DNA from 3 places in the Dehalobacter sp. TeCB1 genome. Region 2 is predicted to be linked to each of the others. Evidence: riboswitches for the same ligand, from Rfam matches in the RefSeq annotation. Region 2 holds a riboswitch; each other region holds the start of a gene.

Region 1 (3,285 bases), on a different contig from region 2:
CTCATTAATATTCCATCTGAGAACTTCATCCGGAAGTAGTAATGCCCTTTGAGCTAACCCGACCCCGTGACTCATACTGTGTCCCTTTGATTGGATAGAGCTACTTGCATTTTCAGTTTCCACCGTATATTTGCCTGTTTTTTCACTTATAAGTTTCGCTGTATCTACATCGGCAGTTTTTAAATATATCCAATCATGGCAGTTACCCGTGATTGTTTGGGCATTTTCCTTATAAAGCTTCTTAATTTGAGTAATATCCTGAATGGCTAGAGTGAATCTAATCCCACGGCCACCGGCAACGGTAAGCTTTTTATCAAAGTCTGGTATTGGAGGCAAATTACCAAATTCATTCAAAATTATATTTACACGTCTTGGAATTCTTCCCCCACGTTGGTTAGCAAGCTCTACTAAAGATTGATATACCTGGTCAATATATAGAGTTGCAAGAACGTCTCTTGTACTGATTTCGTCTGGTATAATTAAGAATACAGCCGTTTTTTCGATCCCAATATCTGCAAATTCATGGTCTTGCTTTGCTGTCATATCAGCAATATTAGGATCTGTGAAAAGTCTTAAACTCGATAATACTGTAGTAAAAAAACTCGCCCTCATTTTATAAGGAGCAATAGAAGCCACCGCGAAGGCTGCCTTTGCCGGATGTTTTATTGGTAATCGATTCATATATTCCAATAATGGAACGAATTCAAAACCGTTAGGAGTTATAACCGGTTGTCCATATAAAGCCAATAAATGATATACCGTTGCCATATGCCTCTGAAATTTAAACTCACTATTAAAAGCCGTTAAAAGAATTAATGCTGCCAGGGCACTTTCTTGACCATTTTGCCAGATAGGCTGATCCCCTTTGCCGAAGTTTTGTTTGCCAATAATATTTGAAATATTCCAAGCCAGTTCTGAAGCCTTGGCAATATCATTATTATCAACTGCTTTATTTACTTGATTTAACATATTCCACTGATTTCCTAAAGCTGGATCTCGAAGATTGAGAGCAATGACTTTATAACCTTTACTTTGTAAATAATCTCTTGTGGTTATGTAGCTTTCACCTTTTGGATCACCTATTATCATGCTTTCCCCGGCTTTTGCAAGTTCCCAAATAGTAGGCATCAGGATTTTCCTATCTTTTCCGGATCGAGTTGCCCCTAGAATCAGCGTATGACGATCCTCTTTATTCAACCATACCTTTTCTTTCCCACCTTTTGATTTTTCCATACCGAAAACTATTCCACCCTTATTATTTAAAGGCATTTCGGTGTACCAAACATTTACAGTCTCATCCATTTCATTTTTGTTTTGCCACCGGCTTGTACCATGTTGCCCGGTCCCGGCAGGTTCCGGCCCCCCGATCCCGTCTTTTATCCTGTTTTTCTTTTTTAAACGATCCACATTCCAGGTTATCCAAATTATAAAAGCAGAAACAGGAAGTTGCAGAAACAAAAATAGTTTTAAATAATCAGGCTGAGAAAAGAGATCTTTAATAGCTCTTACCAATCCGTAATTAAACCATAGTGTTGGGGCATTAACGAAATCCTTAACAAAAAAAGAAGGAAATTTAATAATCCAAGGTAAAAGTAAAACGTCCAATATAATAACAACGATAACTGATATTGTTCGTATTCTAATTGATTTATCAATTTCTTTATTAGATAGAGTAGCCAAAATTTACCTCCTTGAAATAGAAATAGCGTTGCCAATAGCAACGCCTGAAAATAAAATAACCCTCTAGGCGACTCGGCTATCATAGTGTTTCCACCTTAGACCCGAAGTTTTGCGTCCCTGGCTTTCGCCAAGTTTGCTATTAACTGAAAGGCTTGTATTCTGTTAGGTTGATTACAAAACGTAATCAAAATAATATAAAACTTATTATCATTATTTACCAAATTGCTACAAATTTACAAACGCAGATTTGGCCTTATACTCAAGATATTAGCGTTCTAACTCATCTTCTCTAAATAATGCGCTTCTATCCTTACTTTTCCTAATTTTTTCTATTTCGGCTTCTTTATTTCTAAGCCCTAATTGCTTACTCATCCGATCCTTCATAAATTCAGCTTGAGCTTCTTGCTGCATTCTTTGTTTTTCTAACTCTCTCCATACACTTTTCCATAAATCATTTGCCATCGTAGCTGCTCCGATGCCATGCTGGTTAAATGTTTCCCAATTCTCCCCTTTATACATCCACTTAGGAATATCTTTATCCTGTACTCCAAGTGCCAAAAAAGTTTCCTTCCATTCCTTAGTAGAAATAACTGTTGATTTGCCCCACTGTTTATTTTCTAAGTATTTCTCATATGCTTCATCTGAGATATCATTAATTAGCTCCGTGTTTATATTAGAATTCGATCTAATATTCCAACTATGAAGCATTTCTTTAACCTGCTCAAACCCAATTCCGGATACCAATAAGATTGTAGCCAGATTCTTAATTGGTTTATCTACAATATCCTGAACATTACAGAAAGACCTAATACTTTGATAATTAGTCTCTACTTCAGCATACGCATTGTTGAGATACTTCCCCGTTAACATTCTGTTGTTATTACGTTCAATCTTTCCTACATCCAATTTATTTTGTGTCCGATCAATAAGTTTAACAATGTCATTCGGAAGATTACTCGTTCTCACTGTCTTATCTTTTTTACTTATTGCAACGTCTTTCATATATTTATAGTAACGTTCGGTCACCTGATAACTCATGCCTGTTTGCGTTATTAAGCCAAGCTGCTTTAAATATGTGAGACTTTTCCGTAAGAGATTTCTTTGAGGAATTAATAAATCTTGTCTTTTTTCTATACCGGTAGCATTTAATTTATATTCTCCCTTTGCGCCGGTCAAATAATTACCCTTTTTAAGGTTATCTAATCTCCTGATTAAATATTTAAAAGTTCTTTGTGCTTCCAGATTGAACATATTTTTATGTAGAATACCTTTTAATGCTGCCTTATTCAAACTCCCACCTTCTTTATAAACCTGATAAAGTAAGTCCTTTATATCCCGATAGACAGGATTGATTATCAAACTTCCGGATTCATCCCGAATAATATAGCCTTTCTCATATTGCTCCTTAAAATTACCCATCAAGGGAACTGCTTCCTCATCGGATAACCCTTTAAGAGACTCTAATAATTCGCTTCCTGTCTCACTCTTAATAAATTTATCAAATCTATTAAGACTTTTTCCAAGAAATTGCCCTTCTTCGGTACAAGATAAATTCCCGGTTGAATCCTCGACAATGAAGTGCTTTACTATTTTTTCCAAGGATTC
Region 2 (3,285 bases):
TGTCATTTCCTAACCCTTCTGTTATGATTGATAGCTGATTTCAAAAGACGCGTTCTTCTCCTTGTAATCCACAAAACAGACAGCCCTGGCACTTTGTCTGCCTGATAGCTGTCTGTTTCTTCTAAGGAGGTATTTAATGTGATTTGAATGATTCTCAGTTATCGAAAATATAAAGTCCTATCTTTTTCCTTGCCCTTTACCGTTATTCCCGTTATTTGAAGAGGTATTTATGACCGTGTTCTGAACGGTCTGTGCATCGACTTTTGTTTCATCCGAAGTAGACTGGTCATCGGCTGTGGCATTCTGATCGTCTGCAACTGTTGCATCCTGTTCGTCCCCTGCTTCCAGGCTATCTTCCTGGTCGCTCACGGCTTGTTCCCTAATGGTTTTCTTGTATTCCTTCATAATTTTGGCTTGCTCTTTCAAGGCTTCCTTCGTTTCTTTGTTCGTCTCTACTTTGATTTTCTGAACATCTTTTCTGAGGTCCTGCATGTCATTTTTATATGCTTGAGCCTGTGTTACTTTTTCCAGAGCGGCTGCGATGGCAGCCTCATCACCTGAAGCACGGGCCTGTCCCAATTCCGCCTTGGCTGCTGCAAATTCCTGCACAGCTTCAGCATAGGCTACTTTCGCAGCCACATAAGCTTTCATGGCAATGGTGTTCTGAACTTCGGCTTGGATGATATTCTGCATGATTTCGGCCTGTTCTTCTGTCAGACCTCCGGTGATTTTAAGGACGATCTTGTCGGCATCACTTTGGACAAGTTCAATGCTGGCGAGTAGATTGCTGATGACGGTATTTTCTTCTGTGTCAACTGCCGCCGTTTCATCCGTGGCTGTCTCATCAGTAGTTGTTACTTCGATGGAAGCTGCAGTGGTTTCTTCGGCAGTGGTAGTATCTGTACCCGTAGTATTCGTTCCGTCAGCTGCTTCGGTATCTTCAATGATCTGTTGAACCTGAAAGTTGGCTTTCTTTATCGTATCCGAGTAGGCTTGCAGAACCTGTTCCATCAAATCCAGCTGGTTTTCCTCGGACATGATTTCCGCTTCGGCCAGCCTCTCATTGGCAAACTCAACGAGCAGTTCCGCTCTTCCTTCATCAGAGAAAGTCACAGCAACCTGGACACTTTCGATCATCTGTTCGATTGAATAGAGCCAGCTGTCCGGCGTTACACCGGCTTCATCTTCAACAGCTACCTCATTCGTCGGATCTGTTGCCGTGGAATCCGTTACGCTAGGGTCAGTTGGCGTAGTATCCACTGTGGTTGAATCTGTGGCGGTTGGATCAGCAAAAACACAAGAAGGTGCGACCGCAATAATTAAAAGGACACAGAGAATCGAAACCAGAATCTTTTTATGGATCATTCTATCTACCCCTTTCGGTAACCCGGCTGTCATAACCTTGCGGCTTTAGACCCGTGGCTTTGCGTCTCCGTCTTTCGACGGATTTGCCATTATCGTTTTGGCTGTGGTCATTATAGTATAGATATTTTAGAAGTTCAATGTTTTGGGTCCTTTTTCAGACCAATGGGGTACAAAAAATGAGACTTTCGTCTCATAAAAAGCATGGAAGCTTTTAGAAACAAAGAAGTGCCCTTACGGACACTTCTGTAAATGCTTGACATTGGTGGATTAACAAGACGAATTTATTTACAAAGTCATGAGATCTTCAATCTGTTTCTCCAGGCTCGTACTGATTGACGAACTGTTGCCGACGATACTGGCTCTGGCGATATAGCCGCGGTTGTAGGTCAAGAAATACTGCAGCGATGACGGTAGATAGTTCTGCGGAACGGCTACGATGATTGCGTCATTTTTAGCGGCGAGGGCGGCTGCCAGAAGGGCATCGGCTTTTGGTTTCCCGGAGGTCACGTCTTTGGAAGAAGCAAGGGCAGAACAAAAATAGATTTGGGACTGATCCGTGAAAAGGCTCCTCAAAATCGCCCATTCAGTAGCGTAGCGGTCAGTACCTCCCAGCCGTTCGACGACATAGTTCTTGTTCAGCGCAGATTCTACGGAAGAGCTGATGACACTTTCTCCGCCGAGAAGGATAACTTTAGATGGATTAAGGCTCAAAAGCTGTGCTTGGGTCACAGCCGGAATTTTATCTTTGTCCGTAAGCAAAATCGGATAACCTTTAGCTGCGGCAAAGGTACTTGCTGCCAAGGCATCCGGTTCACCCTGACCATAGGCTAAATAGATTGTATTGGCAGAACCTATCCACGAAGCAATATTAACGGAAGTTTCATAGCGGTTCGACCCGCTGATCCGGCTGACTGTATAGCCCGCAGTCTGAAGCGCTGTTTCAATGTTCTGGGATATTGCACTGTATCCGCCGATTATGATAACTTTTGTTGCACCTAAAGCGGATATCTGCGACGATATTCTGCTATCCAACTGTGATGACGGATTCATCAGGATTGGTGCATCATATTTTTTAGATAATGGTACCGAAGCTAAGGCATCCGCCAGACTATCGTCGCGCGTGACAATTACGGTGGAGGCGGATGACCATCCTGCTTCGGCAACGCTGATTGATAAGTCCTGATTGTTACTAGCAGAGCCCCCGATTCGTACATCCTGAGAATAAGAAGCTCCTGCCACGAGAGTTCCGATTTCATATCCGTTGAACAAAAACTTAATTGTTCCTTCTTTACTAGGTGTTACATAAACAGAGTAAGTCCCATCTAAGGCTGTTGTACAGCTTATTGTATTGTCTATCCCTGCATCGCTGCCGTCCAGGGTGATCGTTTTTTTTGCAAGCAATTTTCCATTATTGTCTTTCAATGTTCCGGTAATTAAAGATTTTTTATATTTTAGCGCATCACCGGTTATTGTGATCACGGGTTTGGATACGGTCAATACCCCCACAGCGTAATACCCGCTACTGTCATAAAGATAGAGATAATAGATGCCGGTTGTATTGAACGTTACATTGTTAAGCGTATAATTCCCACTGCTTCCGGAAGCGGAATAATATCCGATGTTATTACCGCTTGTATCAGTACTATAAGCTGTGATATTTCCGGAAAAACTTCCCCCGTTGAGATTATACAGATATAGTTTTATGTTTGTGGTCTCACCGATAAGTATATTACTGTCACTGGATGTCTGGAAAGCTAAACCGCCTAATTCCGTACCGGTAATCACAGCAAAAGCCTGTATGTTTCCAGAGAAAGTCAGGGTCAGAATTATAAAAAGAACAGTCACGCTCTGAATTATTGCTTTCCTTTTACTTCTCTTACTTTTGCTTCGTAACCTGACATCTCCCATCCCTGAATTTCC
Region 3 (3,285 bases), on a different contig from region 2:
AATAAATATTGGAAGAAGGAATTAGCCACATCACCAAGAAAGTAAACAATAATTTAATAAAGGGGGTCATTTTTTTGACGACAATGAGCTCAGTCAATGATTTTCTAGACCTGCGTACTTTAGCGGTGGTCGGGGTATCCAGATCCGAAAAGAAGTTCTCGCGTAGGCTGTATAGAACGTTAAAGAAGAGAGGGTATAATGTTTTTGCCGTAAATCCCAATATGGACAGTATTGACGGCGAGATCTGCTATGAGAACCTTCAGTCTTTACCGCAGAAAGCCGACGGCGCAGTGATCGTCGTCCCTCCTGACCAAACCAATAAGGTCGTTAGGGACGCGGTAGAAGCTGGAGTCAAGCATATCTGGATTCAGCAGGGGGCTGAATCTAAAGAGGCTATAGACTATTGTACGGAAAATCAGATAAACGTCATCCATGACCAATGCGTCCTAATGTTTGCAGAACCATCGTTTCCTCATTCATTCCACCGGTCCGTATTGAAGGTGTTTGGAAAACTTCCGAAATAATAGATTAGCCGGCTCAAAAAACATTTGAGCCGGCGTTTTTTTTCAAGAAATGGATCAGCTTCACTCGACAATGGAAACAATAAAGGTTGTAAGATCTTCGACAAGGTTATATTCCTTAGCCCGGACATGGGCCAACCCTTTGTCAGCGATTAATATCCTGATAATCGGGCGCATCGGCAAACTTTTATTCTGGTCAACCACAATCCCAACTTCACCTGTATTGAGCTTAACGGTACAGCCGGTCGGATAGGCTGCAACATGCTTTAAGAACGTTACAACCAACTGCTGGGAGAATAGTTTGTTTGCACATCCCATTACAATTTCACAGGCTTCATGCGGGACGATCCGGGAGTGGCCCGGGCCATCATTGACCAGATTATCATAGAAGTCGGCCAGCCCGACGATTTGAGCCAGGATATGGAGGTGCCGGCCGGACAGCTTCCGGGGATAGCCGTTTCCGTTCAACCATTCGTGATGCTGCAAAGCAATATGCGCACTCAATAAGTTCAATTCCGGTTTGTTCCGAAGTATTTCAAATCCATGTACAGTGTGCGTCTTATATAGGTCATTTTCCTTCGGAGTAAAGGCCTCACGTTTGGCGACAAGCTCTTTTGGCAGCTTGACAGTCCCGATATCGTGAAGCAAAGCCCCTACCGCCAGTGCCTCCAGGGTATCTTTATCCAGTCCCAAAGCTTTGCCCAAAATGGTCGCAAGGACACAAACACTGACTGAATGCGCATAAACTTGATTGTCATAGCTCCGCATATCTGTCAGGCTCAGAAATATCTTTTCTTGAAACAGGACGTCCCCGATGATGTTGTTTACTGTCTTTTTTACCTGAAAACCATTGAGATCTTTACCGATTCGTACCGCTTCCGCTGAATGTTCAATGGAGTTCATTGCCTCCCGCCTGTTTTCCTCGGAAATAACATCCTCAATAACGATATCCTTCGTTTCGTCATCGTCCACATAGACAATACTAATGCCCAGTTCTTTTAACCGGTCGATATATGGCTGGGTCAGCGTGATTCCTTTCCCAAGCAATGAACGGCCGTTATGCGAGAAAATGGTTCGTCCCAACACGTCTCCCTTTTGAAGCCGGTTTACACTTACCTGACGCAATTGTAATCTTCCTTTCCGATAAATCAGTGCTGGCTGAAGCAACAAAAAAATCACCAGCAGATTGCATGGCGACATTCAAAACAAACCTGAGCGGATTCGGTAGCCTGGCAGTCATCAGAATTATTCTGGAAGACCCATAGCTTTGCGTCCCTGGCTTTCACCAAGTTTGCCATTGTCGTTGCTCCTGTATCCCTATTCGATTGATATTTCGGTCACAGAACTATTGTAGCACATCCCTTTCAGGTTCTACAGGGGTTATTCGAAAAAATATTCTTTATTTTGGCGCCAAATGATCAATGTTTCTTGGTTTAGCAGAGGAATCCGCTTAAATTCGTATAACTAATTAATGATGTTTATACGCGTGTGGATCGGTACAATTCCCGTTAAATAAGCCTATTCCGTATGCGTTAATAAGCAAGATCGTGAAGTACAGAGTTGCGGAGAACTGTTCTGCACGGGTTGAACTCTGATTTTTATCAAACATTGCTATCAGGAGATGTATGCAATGGTCAAATCAATGGTAAGTAAAGAATACAGGCGGAAATGCGCCGACTTTTCATTATGCGGATTGAATTGCTGTCTTTGTCCGCGTTTTCATACGGACGGTTCTTCAAAGTGCCCCGGCTGCGGGGGTCCGGACTTTTTTTTGAAGCATCCTTCCTGTGCCGTAATTACCTGTAATAAAAAGCATGAAAATGTTGAATACTGTTTTGAATGCAGTGTCTATCCATGTGAGAGGTATCAGGCTCCAAGCGAGGGCGATTCTTTTATATCCTATCAAAATGTGTTGCAGGACCAAGCCAAGGCTAAAATGGACCTTCAAAATTATCTTGAAGGACTGACGGAAAAACACAAAATTTTAGGCGAACTAATCGCGAATTACAATGACGGCAAATTAAAGGGATTTTATTGTCTGGCGGTCAACCTGCTGCCGCTTTCCGTCTTGAACAATATGATGGATAAGATCCATCATATGGATCAGACCAACTGCAAGGGCAGTGCTGAAGAAGCCGTCCGCTTGCTGAAAGCGGAAGCCGATCGCCTGAATATTCAACTGGTTCTTAGAAAGGCGAAAAAGGATTAGACAAGCTATTCAAGCATCATTTCTGGGGTAAATCAAATGTTCTTTGTTTTGGAGGATCAAACATTGTCTGGAATTCGTGAACCAATAGACATTTTTACTGAGCAAAGATGCAGTCTGAGAGCTGACTGCGAGAACTGCTTCGGATTGTGCTGCACCGCGCTGTATTTTTCAGCTTCGGAAGGCTTTCCAAACGATAAAGAGGCCGGTCAGCCTTGTCGGAAGCTGCAGGAAAATTTTCGCTGCAGTATATATCAAGATCTTCAGGGACTGGGCCTGAAAGGCTGCATGGCATTTGATTGTTTTGGCGCAGGGCCAAAAGTATCCAAGCTCAGTTACGGTGGCAGAGACTGGCGGCGATCACCGGAATTCCGGGAGCAAATGTTTGAGGTTTTCCTTGTCATTCGGCAGCTTCAGGAGATGCTCTGGTATTTGACAGAAGCAGAGACATTACAGCCGGCTCATTCAGTTCATGAGGCGCTTCGTACCCTGCGGGAAGAGACGGAACGGCTGACACTGCTCAGCCCGGGTGAGCTTCTGAAAATGGATGTGCCCTTA

The links. Region 2 has a riboswitch for cyclic di-GMP ahead of A7D23_RS14140 (DUF5667 domain-containing protein). Riboswitches for the same ligand answer to the same signal wherever they lie in the genome.
Region 1: linked by a shared signal. The riboswitch ahead of A7D23_RS09545 (VirD4-like conjugal transfer protein, CD1115 family) and the one ahead of A7D23_RS14140 (DUF5667 domain-containing protein) in region 2 are both predicted to bind cyclic di-GMP.
Region 3: linked by a shared signal. The riboswitch ahead of A7D23_RS01520 (HD domain-containing phosphohydrolase) and the one ahead of A7D23_RS14140 (DUF5667 domain-containing protein) in region 2 are both predicted to bind cyclic di-GMP.

What each region holds. Positions count from the first base shown of each region.
Region 1 covers NZ_MCHF01000035.1:4,603-7,887, reverse strand. Annotated here, with positions in the region: gene A7D23_RS09545 (VirD4-like conjugal transfer protein, CD1115 family) at 1-1,680, opposite strand, end outside; cyclic di-GMP riboswitch class I at 1,744-1,828, opposite strand; gene mobP3 (MobP3 family relaxase) at 1,948-3,285, opposite strand, start outside.
Region 2 covers NZ_MCHF01000065.1:162,660-165,944, reverse strand. Annotated here, with positions in the region: gene A7D23_RS14140 (DUF5667 domain-containing protein) at 178-1,365, opposite strand; cyclic di-GMP riboswitch class I at 1,379-1,463, opposite strand; gene A7D23_RS14135 (cell wall-binding repeat-containing protein) at 1,651-3,285, opposite strand, start outside.
Region 3 covers NZ_MCHF01000005.1:112,962-116,246, reverse strand. Annotated here, with positions in the region: gene A7D23_RS01525 (CoA-binding protein) at 84-524, shown strand; gene A7D23_RS01520 (HD domain-containing phosphohydrolase) at 585-1,646, opposite strand; cyclic di-GMP riboswitch class I at 1,742-1,827, opposite strand; gene A7D23_RS01515 (DUF3795 domain-containing protein) at 2,152-2,730, shown strand; gene A7D23_RS01510 (pentapeptide repeat-containing protein) at 2,794-3,285, shown strand, end outside.